2 regions of the Burkholderia glumae LMG 2196 genome follow, and region 1 is predicted to be linked to the other one. Evidence: riboswitches for the same ligand, from Rfam matches in the RefSeq annotation. Region 1 holds a riboswitch; the other holds the start of a gene.
What was found. A riboswitch is a leader RNA that binds a small molecule or an ion and turns the genes downstream of it on or off. The one in region 1 is predicted to bind thiamine pyrophosphate.
Positions count from the first base shown of each region.

Region 2: it holds a riboswitch for thiamine pyrophosphate, as region 1 does, so the genes downstream of both, KS03_RS18805 (FAD-dependent oxidoreductase) here and KS03_RS05560 (DMT family transporter) in region 1, are expected to answer to the same signal.

Region 1 is NZ_CP009434.1:998,924-1,003,130, forward strand. Features, by position in the region: gene KS03_RS05550 (TerC family protein) at 1-151, opposite strand, end outside; gene KS03_RS05555 (LysR family transcriptional regulator) at 311-1,189, shown strand; TPP riboswitch at 1,341-1,447, shown strand; gene KS03_RS05560 (DMT family transporter) at 1,527-2,363, shown strand; gene KS03_RS05565 (TauD/TfdA family dioxygenase) at 2,383-3,549, opposite strand; gene KS03_RS05570 (methyltransferase domain-containing protein) at 3,587-4,207, opposite strand, start outside.
Region 2 is NZ_CP009435.1:1,368,400-1,372,606, reverse strand. Features, by position in the region: gene KS03_RS18815 (thiazole synthase) at 1-124, opposite strand, end outside; gene thiS (sulfur carrier protein ThiS) at 173-370, opposite strand; gene KS03_RS18805 (FAD-dependent oxidoreductase) at 399-1,565, opposite strand; TPP riboswitch at 1,791-1,927, opposite strand; gene KS03_RS18800 (ABC transporter ATP-binding protein/permease) at 2,283-4,031, shown strand; gene KS03_RS18795 (glutamate synthase subunit beta) at 4,122-4,207, opposite strand, start outside.

The sequences.
Region 1 (4,207 bases):
GGGTGCGCATGCGTTGCGCCTCGGGCAGCTTGTTGCTGAGGATCGAGATGAAGATCAGGTTGTCGATGCCGAGCACGATTTCCATCGTGACCAGCGTGACGAGGGCGGCCCAGACGGCCGGGTCGGCGGCGAGTGTCAGCAGGTGGTCCATGGCGGGCGGGTTCCGGAATCCGGTGGAAGATGATCGGGCTTGTTATGATCGGCGATCTTGGACTTCGGAAAAACCAGTTTCAAGCTGAATGAACAATCGGTTTTTACGAAGTTTTCGTATCGCCTTTGCAGGCCGTCTCGCGTTGATGCCGGGTCCATCATGCTGAATTTCCGCCATTTGTACTACTACTGGGTCGTCGTGCAGGAGGGCGGCTTCGCGCGCGCGGCCGGGCGGCTCGGGATGGCCGTGCAGACCATCAGCGCGCAGGTGCGCGAACTCGAGCGCGCGCTCGGCCACGCGCTGCTGAAGCCGGCCGGGCGCGGCGTGACGATGACCGAAGCGGGACAGGCCGCGTTCGCGCGCGCCGACGAGATGTTCCGGATCGGCGCGCGGATCGCCGACGACGTGCGCGCGGCGGCCGGCGGCGAGCTGGCCCGCTTCGCGATCGGCCTGACCGACGGCGTGTCGAAACTGGCCGCGCACGCGGTGCTCGCGCCGGCGCTCGACACGCCGTCGCTGCGGCTGCTCTGCCACGAGGGCGAACTCGAGGCGCTGCTCGCGGAACTGGCGCTGCACCGGCTCGACCTCGTGCTGGCCAGCCAGCCGGCGCCGCCGCATCCGACGCTGCGGCTCACGAGCGAGCGGCTCGCGGCCTCGGCGGTGGACTGGTACGGGCCGGCCGCGATCGTCACCGCGGCGGCGCGCGAGCGCTTTCCCGGCAACCTCGCGACGCTGCCGGTGCTGCTGCCCACCGCGCAGTCGCCGCTGCGCGCGCAGCTCGAGCGCAGCTTCGAGGCGCTCGGCGTGCGGCCGAGGATCGTCGGCGAATTCGAGGACAGTGCGCTGATGGCCGTGTTCGGGGCGCGCGGGCTCGGCGTGTTTCCGCTGGCCGAGGCCGGGGCCGGCGACGCGGCGCTGCTGCGCGGCCTGCGCCGGCTCGGGCGGGCGCAGGGCGTGGTCGACGAGATCTACGCGATCCGCTCGCGGCGCGGCGAGCATCATCCGCTTGCCGGCAAGCTGCGCCGCCCGCCGGCCTGAACGCCTGCCCGCCCGTCCTGCCGCACGACCCGCAGCCTGGCGGTCCGCCAGCCCGCGGCGCCGGCTCCCGGCGCGGGGCGAGCCTCCGATCACGACCGTTCGAACCGGCGCGTTCCTGCTTGCCCGCCTGCGGGATGGTCCCCATAATGGAGCGGCCATCAGGGGGAGCCGGCGTGCCGGCTGAGAGGTTCCGCTCACGGAACGACCCCGGAACCTGATCCGGATCATGCCGGCGTAGGAATGAGGTCATCCACGTGTCGATTGCCGTTATCACGGCCGCGCCCGCGCCGGCCGCCTCATCGCTCCCGCCGCGTTCGCGCGTTCGCAGCCGGTGCCGATGACGCCGCCCGTCATTGCCCTGGTGCTGTTCGCCGCGGTCCTGCACGCGACCTGGAACGCCGTGCTGCGCAGCGGCGCCGATCGCCTCTGGACCATCACCGTCATGAGCTTCGCGACCACCGCGGCGGCGCTCGCCTGTGCGCCGTGGCTGCCCTTGCCGGCGCGCGCGAGCTGGCCCTGCCTCGCGCTCTCGGCGCTGCTGCAGGTGGGTTACAGCGTGTTTCTGGCCCACGCGTACAAGGGCGCGGAACTCGGCCAGGTGTATCCGATGGTGCGGGGCGCGATACCGGTGCTGGTGGCGCTCGGCGGCTATCTGTGGGCCGGCCAGCGCCTCGACGCGGGGGCGCTGGCCGGCGTGCTGCTGATCTCCGGCGGCATCGCGAGCCTGGTGCTGGGGCGCCGCCGGATTGCGCGGCGGCCGCTGGTGGCCGCGCTCGCCACCAGCCTGTTCGTTGCCGGCTACGTCACCACCGACGGCGTGGGAGCGAGGCTGGCCGGCGACTCGCGCGCCTACGCGGTCTGGATCTTCGTGGTCTACGGCGTGCTGATGCCGGCCGCCTTCGTGCTGCACGGGCGCCGGCTCGGCAGCGGCCATGCGTGGCGCGAGACCGCCAAGGCGGCGGCGGGCGGCGTGATCTCGATGATCGGCTACACGGCCACGGTCGCGGCGCTCTCGCTCGGGCCGATCGGGCCGGTCTCGGCGCTGCGCGAGACCAGCATCGTGTTTTCGCTGATCCTCGGCTGGGCCTGCCTGGGCGAGCGCCCGACCGGGCAGCGGATCGCGGCTGCCGCGGCGGTCGTGGCCGGTGCCGCGTGCCTCGCGTATCGCGCCTGAGGCAGGCCGGGCGCGGCGCTCACGAAGCGACCGCAGCGCGCCGGTCGGCCGCGCGCGACGCCAGGAAGCGTGCGCGCGCCAGCAGTTCGCCTTCGCGGAAATACCCGCCGCGCAGCGTGCGCGTGAAGCCGGACCCACCGAAGTCGCCGCGGCCATGGAAGATCCGGCGATTGTCCCAGACCACCATGTCGCCCTGCGACCACGCATGCAGGTACGACCGTTCGGTCGCCGCCAGCCGCGACTTGAGCGACTGGTAGGCACGGAAGAGGGGCAGCATCTCGTCGAAGCCGATGCCGTCGAAGAACATCTTCGTCGGATTGTTGATCAGGCGTTCGATCGAGCCGTCCGGCGCGAGCCGCACGATCGGCGTGCGATGCTCGTAGCGCTTGCGTGCCTGTGGATAGTCGGCGCGATAGAGCACCGGCGTGCGGGCGAGCAGCGCGAACGCATCGGGCTGGGCCTCGCGCAGCTCGCAGGCGATCGTGAAGCCGTCCACGAAACGCGTGCTGCCGATGCCGTCTCGCGCGCATTGCGAACTCACGTCGAGGCCATACAGGAACTGGTAGTCGGGCGGCGGCGAGCAGTACGGGATGTCGGTGTGCAGCGGCAGCGCCTTGGTGCTGAACGACACGCTGTCGGTCTCCTCGTCGGCCTTCACTTCCAGATCGAAGAACTCCCCGAAGTAGGAGCGATCGAGAAACCCCGCCAGCTGCCGGCATACCGCCCCGAACTCGACGGTGCGCGTCGGCTCCGCCTTCAGCACCACCAGCCCGTATTCGAACAGATGCTGCAGCGCCCGATGCAGCAGCGCGCCGTCGTCGAGCGCCGCGGCGAGCTCGAAGCGCAGCGCCGGCGGGGCGCCGTCCGGCCAGCGGCGCCAGGCGGGGCGGGCGTCGGCCGGTGCGGCGCGTCGTGGCTGGTCGTAGTCCTCGTCGCGCAGGCGGTCGAAGCCGTAATGGCTCGGATGGCCATCCGGCCAGACGATGCGCAGGCCCGTGGCGTCGGCGCTGAGGGCGGCCGGCCGCAGGTCGGCCGGCACCACGCCCGGATCGAAGTGCCGCTGGCGGCAATGGCGGTTGAAGCAGCTGGCGCATTGGCACGCCTGGCGCAGCCATACCCAGTGGTAGCGGCTCGTGCTGCCGTCGGGCCAGGCGACTTCCAGATGCTCGCGATGCGAGGTCAGCATGTGAGGGATCTCCAGTAGGACTGCCAAGCGAGCGCGCTCATGCCTTGTCCGCCATGAACAGGCCCTGCGTCAGCCAGCCGGCCTTCATGAAGCGGATCTTGCGCTGCCAGCGCTCGACGATGTGCCCGGCGTCGGCTTCGTCGATTGCCGGATCGCCCGAGGCCTGCCGCGCGCGATAGCGGCGCAGGTCGTCCGTGAGCTGCGCTTGCGCGAGCGCGCTCAGGTCGTGCTGCTCGACACGGGCGAAGCCGGCCTCGGCGATGAGGCGCGCGTAGTCGTCGATCGATTTCAGGTCGTAACCCGACACGGCCATGTAGTCGTCGAACTCCGCCGAGCTGCGGTGCCGGCAGAAGTCCGTGACCAACAGCCGGCCGCCCGGCTTGAGCAGCGCATGGCAGCGCGCGAACAGCGCGGGCTTGGCATGCTCGTACATCAGCACGTCGCGCGAGTAGATCAGGTCGAAGCTGCCTGGGTCGAGCTGTGCGTCGTGCACGTCGCCATTGACGAAGCGCACGCGCCGGCGCGGGTCGCGCGTGGTCTGGCGGATCACCGACAGTTCCGTCATGCGTGGCGCGGTGTCGAGGCCGACCACTTCCACGTCGTAGCGATCCGACAGGTAGAACGCCGCGCCGCCGAGTCCCGAGCCGATGTCGAGCAG
Region 2 (4,207 bases), on a different replicon from region 1:
GCGACGCGGCGATCGAATCGGACAGCGACTGCAGCGACGGATAACGGGAGGTGCCGAGCAGCACGCGGCTTTGCAGCACGGTGCCGTACAGCGTCAGCGAATCGGTGGGGGAACGCAGCGTCATGGGAAGTCCTGTGAAAGGTCTGCCGGGCAGGCAAGCGGGCCGCGCCGGTCAGCCGCCCGCGACGGGATGCACGACGTCGAGCCGGTCGCCGGCCGCGAGCGTGCGTTCCGCGTGCTGCGCGCGCGCGACGAAGGCGCCGTTGACGGCGACCGCGAACGGCGGCCGGGCCTGGTAGGCGGCGAGCGCATCGGCGACGGTCGCGCCGTCGGGAAGCGTCAGCGTCTGCTGGTTGATCTGGATGTCCATGGTGTCGTAAAGGATCGGTGCGGCACGCTCATGCGCACACGGGGTCGGATTGATACTGGAACAGCGTCGGCCAGCGCACGGCACGGCGCCATGCGGCGAGCGCGTCGCGCCCCTCGCCCGCCCCGCCGGTCTCGCCGCCGCCGGTGCCGAATTCGCCGCCGAACCATGCGTGAACGAATTCGACGGCCGCCTGCGCCACTTCCGGCGCGATCATGAAGCCGTGCCGGTACAGCCCGTTGACGGCCAGCGTCGCGCCGCCGCTCCAGACGATCGCCGGCCGGTGGTCGGGCAGCGTCGGCCGGCACTGCGAGCCGAGCTCGAGAATGCGCGCCTCGCCGAAACCGGGATGCACGGAAAACGCCGCGCTCAGCAGTTCGAGCGCCGAGCGCACGCTGACGGGCGAGAGATCCTCGCCCTCCACCTCGGTCGCGCCGATCACATAGAGATCGTCCTGCTTCGGCGCGAGGTAGAGCGGGTAGCGCGGATGCAGCAGCCGCACCGGACGCGCGAGCCCGATGCCGGGCGCGTGGATGCGCGCGACCTCGCCGCGAATTCCGCGCAGCGCCGGCAGCGCCGCTTTCGCGCCGAGCCCGCGGCAGTCGATGGTGAGCCCGGCGCGCGGCTCGGGCGCCGCCTCGACGGCCGTGTTCCAGTGCATGCCGACGCGGCGCGCGGCGAGCCCCGCAGCCAGCGCGGCGAGCGTCTGGCGGTTGTCGAGCTGGCCTTCTCGCGGCAGCAGCAGGGCGCGCGCGAAGCGCCCCGCCAAAGCGGGCTCGGCCGCGCCGACCTGCTCGCCCGCCAGCGCGACGAGCCCGCCGTCGACGAGCGTTGCCGGCGCGTTGGCGCGCACGCGGCGCTCGAACAGCGGCGCCTCGGCACGATCGGCGTGATGCCAGACCACCAGCGTGCCGTTGCGCTGGAAAAACACCGGCTCGGGCAGTTCCGCGAGCCAGGCGGGCCAGCGTTCGAGCGAGGCGGCGCCGAGTTCGGTGATCAGCAGTTCGGCGCTTGCCGCCTCGGCGAGCGGCGCGAGCATCGCCGCCGCGACCCAGGCGGCCGCGCCGGAGCCGGCCGCGTCGCCGCGTTCGTAAAGCGTCACGCGCAGGCCCGCGCCCGCGAGCCGCCACGCGATCAGCCGGCCGACCAGGCCGCCGCCCAGCACGGCGACGTCGGCACGGGTAGCAGCCGCGCTCATCGCGCGGCCGTCCTGCCGGGGCGGGTGGCGGGGCGGGCGCGGCCAGGCGGATCGGCGAGACGAGGAACGAGACTAGGCGGTGGGACGTGAAGAACGGGCATGGGCTCCTTCCGTAACGCGCAACGGCGCAATCGAACGGACGAAACCGGCGGCGGGAGCCGACCCGGAAGCCGACGCCGCGCGAACCGTGGCAATGCCAACGACGACGGCGGCGGCCAGCGCGACCCGGTGGAATCGAAAACTTCCCGCGCCGGTATTATCCGGATCGGGTGCGAAGGGTCTTCTCTCAGCCTTGCCGCCGCGCATCCCGATGCATCGTTCACCGGACGCCGACAGGCAGCAAAGCACCCCTGTTTCGTCTGGCGGCCATTAGACCACAGAAGCGGAAACGGTCGCAAACCGCGGCGCAGCATGACCGGTGCGGGATCGCGCCCGCTCCGGCAGGGGCCGGGAAGCGCCCGCGGCAGCGGCGCGCCCGACTCCCCGATTCCTGCGCGCGCCGGCACCACGCTGGCACAATGCCGGATCGCGCCGGCCGGTGGCCGCCCTCGCGCGCCACGCCGGCCGGCCGTTAAGTGCCGTTTAAGCGATGCGCGACACAATCCGCCGGACGTCGCCATATGGCACGATTTCAGGCGCGCCGCTGCGTCCACCGGTTCGCAACACGCGGCGCTTCGAATTTCGCGGCCCTGCGCCGCCTCATCCAGCAGGAAGTTCATGACCGCACCGTCCCCTGTCGCCCGCGCCGCGAACGTCCCCTCGCCCGACGATATCCGCGTCTCCGCCTGGAGCCTCATCAAGCCGTACTGGGTGTCCTCGGAATGGAAGATCGCCTGGAGCCTGCTGCTCTCGATCATCGCGATGAACCTCGCGAACGTCTGGATCAGCGTGAGGATCAACGCCTGGTACGCGGACTTCAACAACGCGCTGCAGCAGAAGCACGCCGCGCAGTTCCCGCACCTGCTGCTGGTCTTCGCCGGCCTCGCGTTCGCCTCGATCATCCTGTTCGTCTACAGCCGCTACCTGCGCCAGCTGCTCGGCTTCCGCTGGCGCCAGTGGGTCACCAACAGCGCGCTCGACGAATGGTTCGGCGACCGCGCGTTCTACCGGATCGAACGCGACCGTCTCGCCGACAACCCCGACCAGCGGATCACCAACGACCTCAACGCGCTGGCCACCACCACGCTCGCGCTGTCGCTGGACCTGCTGTCCACGGTGGTCACGCTGTTCTCGTTCATCACGATCCTGTGGGGCCTGGCGGGCGCGCTGTCGATCCCGCTCGGCGGCAGCACGATCCAGATTCCCGGCTACATGGTGTGGGCCGCCGCGCTCTACGCGCTGGTCGGCTCGTTCGTGATGCACAAGGCCGGGCACCCGCTGGTGTCGATCAACTACCAGCAGGAGCGCGTCGAGGCCGATTTCCGTTTCGGCCTGATCCGGATCCGCGAGAACGCCGAGCAGATCGCGTTCTATGACGGCATGGCGCTCGAGAAGCAGGGCGCGCAGGACCTGTTCCAGCGGATTCGCGACAACTGGTGGCGGCTGATGGCCTACACGCGGCGCCTGAACTTCGTGCTGAACTTCTACGGCCAGCTGGCGATGATCTTCCCGCTCATGGTGGCCGCGCCGCGCTACTTCGCCGGTGCCTTCTCGTTCGGCGTGCTGATGCAGATCACCAACGCCTTCGGCACCGTCAGCGACTCGTTCTCGTGGTTCATCAACAGTTACGGCACGCTGGTGGAATGGCGCGCCACCATCAACCGTCTGCGCGAATTCATGCGCGTCACGCGCAGCTCGCACCTGAAGGAAACCCTCTCGCCCGCCACCGAGCACGGCGGCATCAACCTGCACTACGTCGATGCGCCCTCGCTGACCACGCGCGGCCTGCGCCTGGCGCTGCCCGACGGCACTCCGCTCTCGAGCATCGCCGACGTGACCATCGAGCCCGGTTCGCGCTGGCTGGTGCGCGGGCCGTCCGGCGCCGGCAAGAGCACGCTGATGCGGGCGCTGGCGGGCCTCTGGCCGTTCGGCAACGGCGCGATCGACGCGCCGGTGGGCGCGCGCATGATGTTCGTGCCGCAGCAGAGCTATCTGCCGATCGGCTCGCTGAAGGCCGCCCTCACCTATCCTTCGCCGGCCGCGCGCTTCGACGACGAGACCTGCCGCGCGGCGCTGCGCGACTGCGGCCTCGCCGAGTACGCGACGCGCCTCGACGAGGCGGCGCACTGGACGCGCGTGCTCTCGCCGGGCGAGCAGCAGCGCCTGGCCGGCGCGCGCGTGCTGCTGCACAAGCCCGACTACCTGTTCCTCGACGAGGCGACGAGCGCGCTCGACGCCGACAACGAGGCGAACCTCTACAGCCTGATGGCCGCGCGCCTGCCGGGCGCGGCCATCGTCAGCATCGCCCACCGCGAAGCGCTCGCGGCGTTCCACGACCGCAGGCTGGACGTGCGGCGCACGGCCTGAGACACCGGGGCTGACCGGCCCCGCCAGCAAAAAGAGCACGCCGGGGCGTGCTCTTTTTTCGTTCGTCCGGCGGCGCGCGCCGCCGCCCGCTCAGCGCGGCAGTTCCGAATGCCCCATCAGGAACGCGTCGACGGCGCGCGCGCACTGGCGGCCTTCGCGGATCGCCCAGACCACCA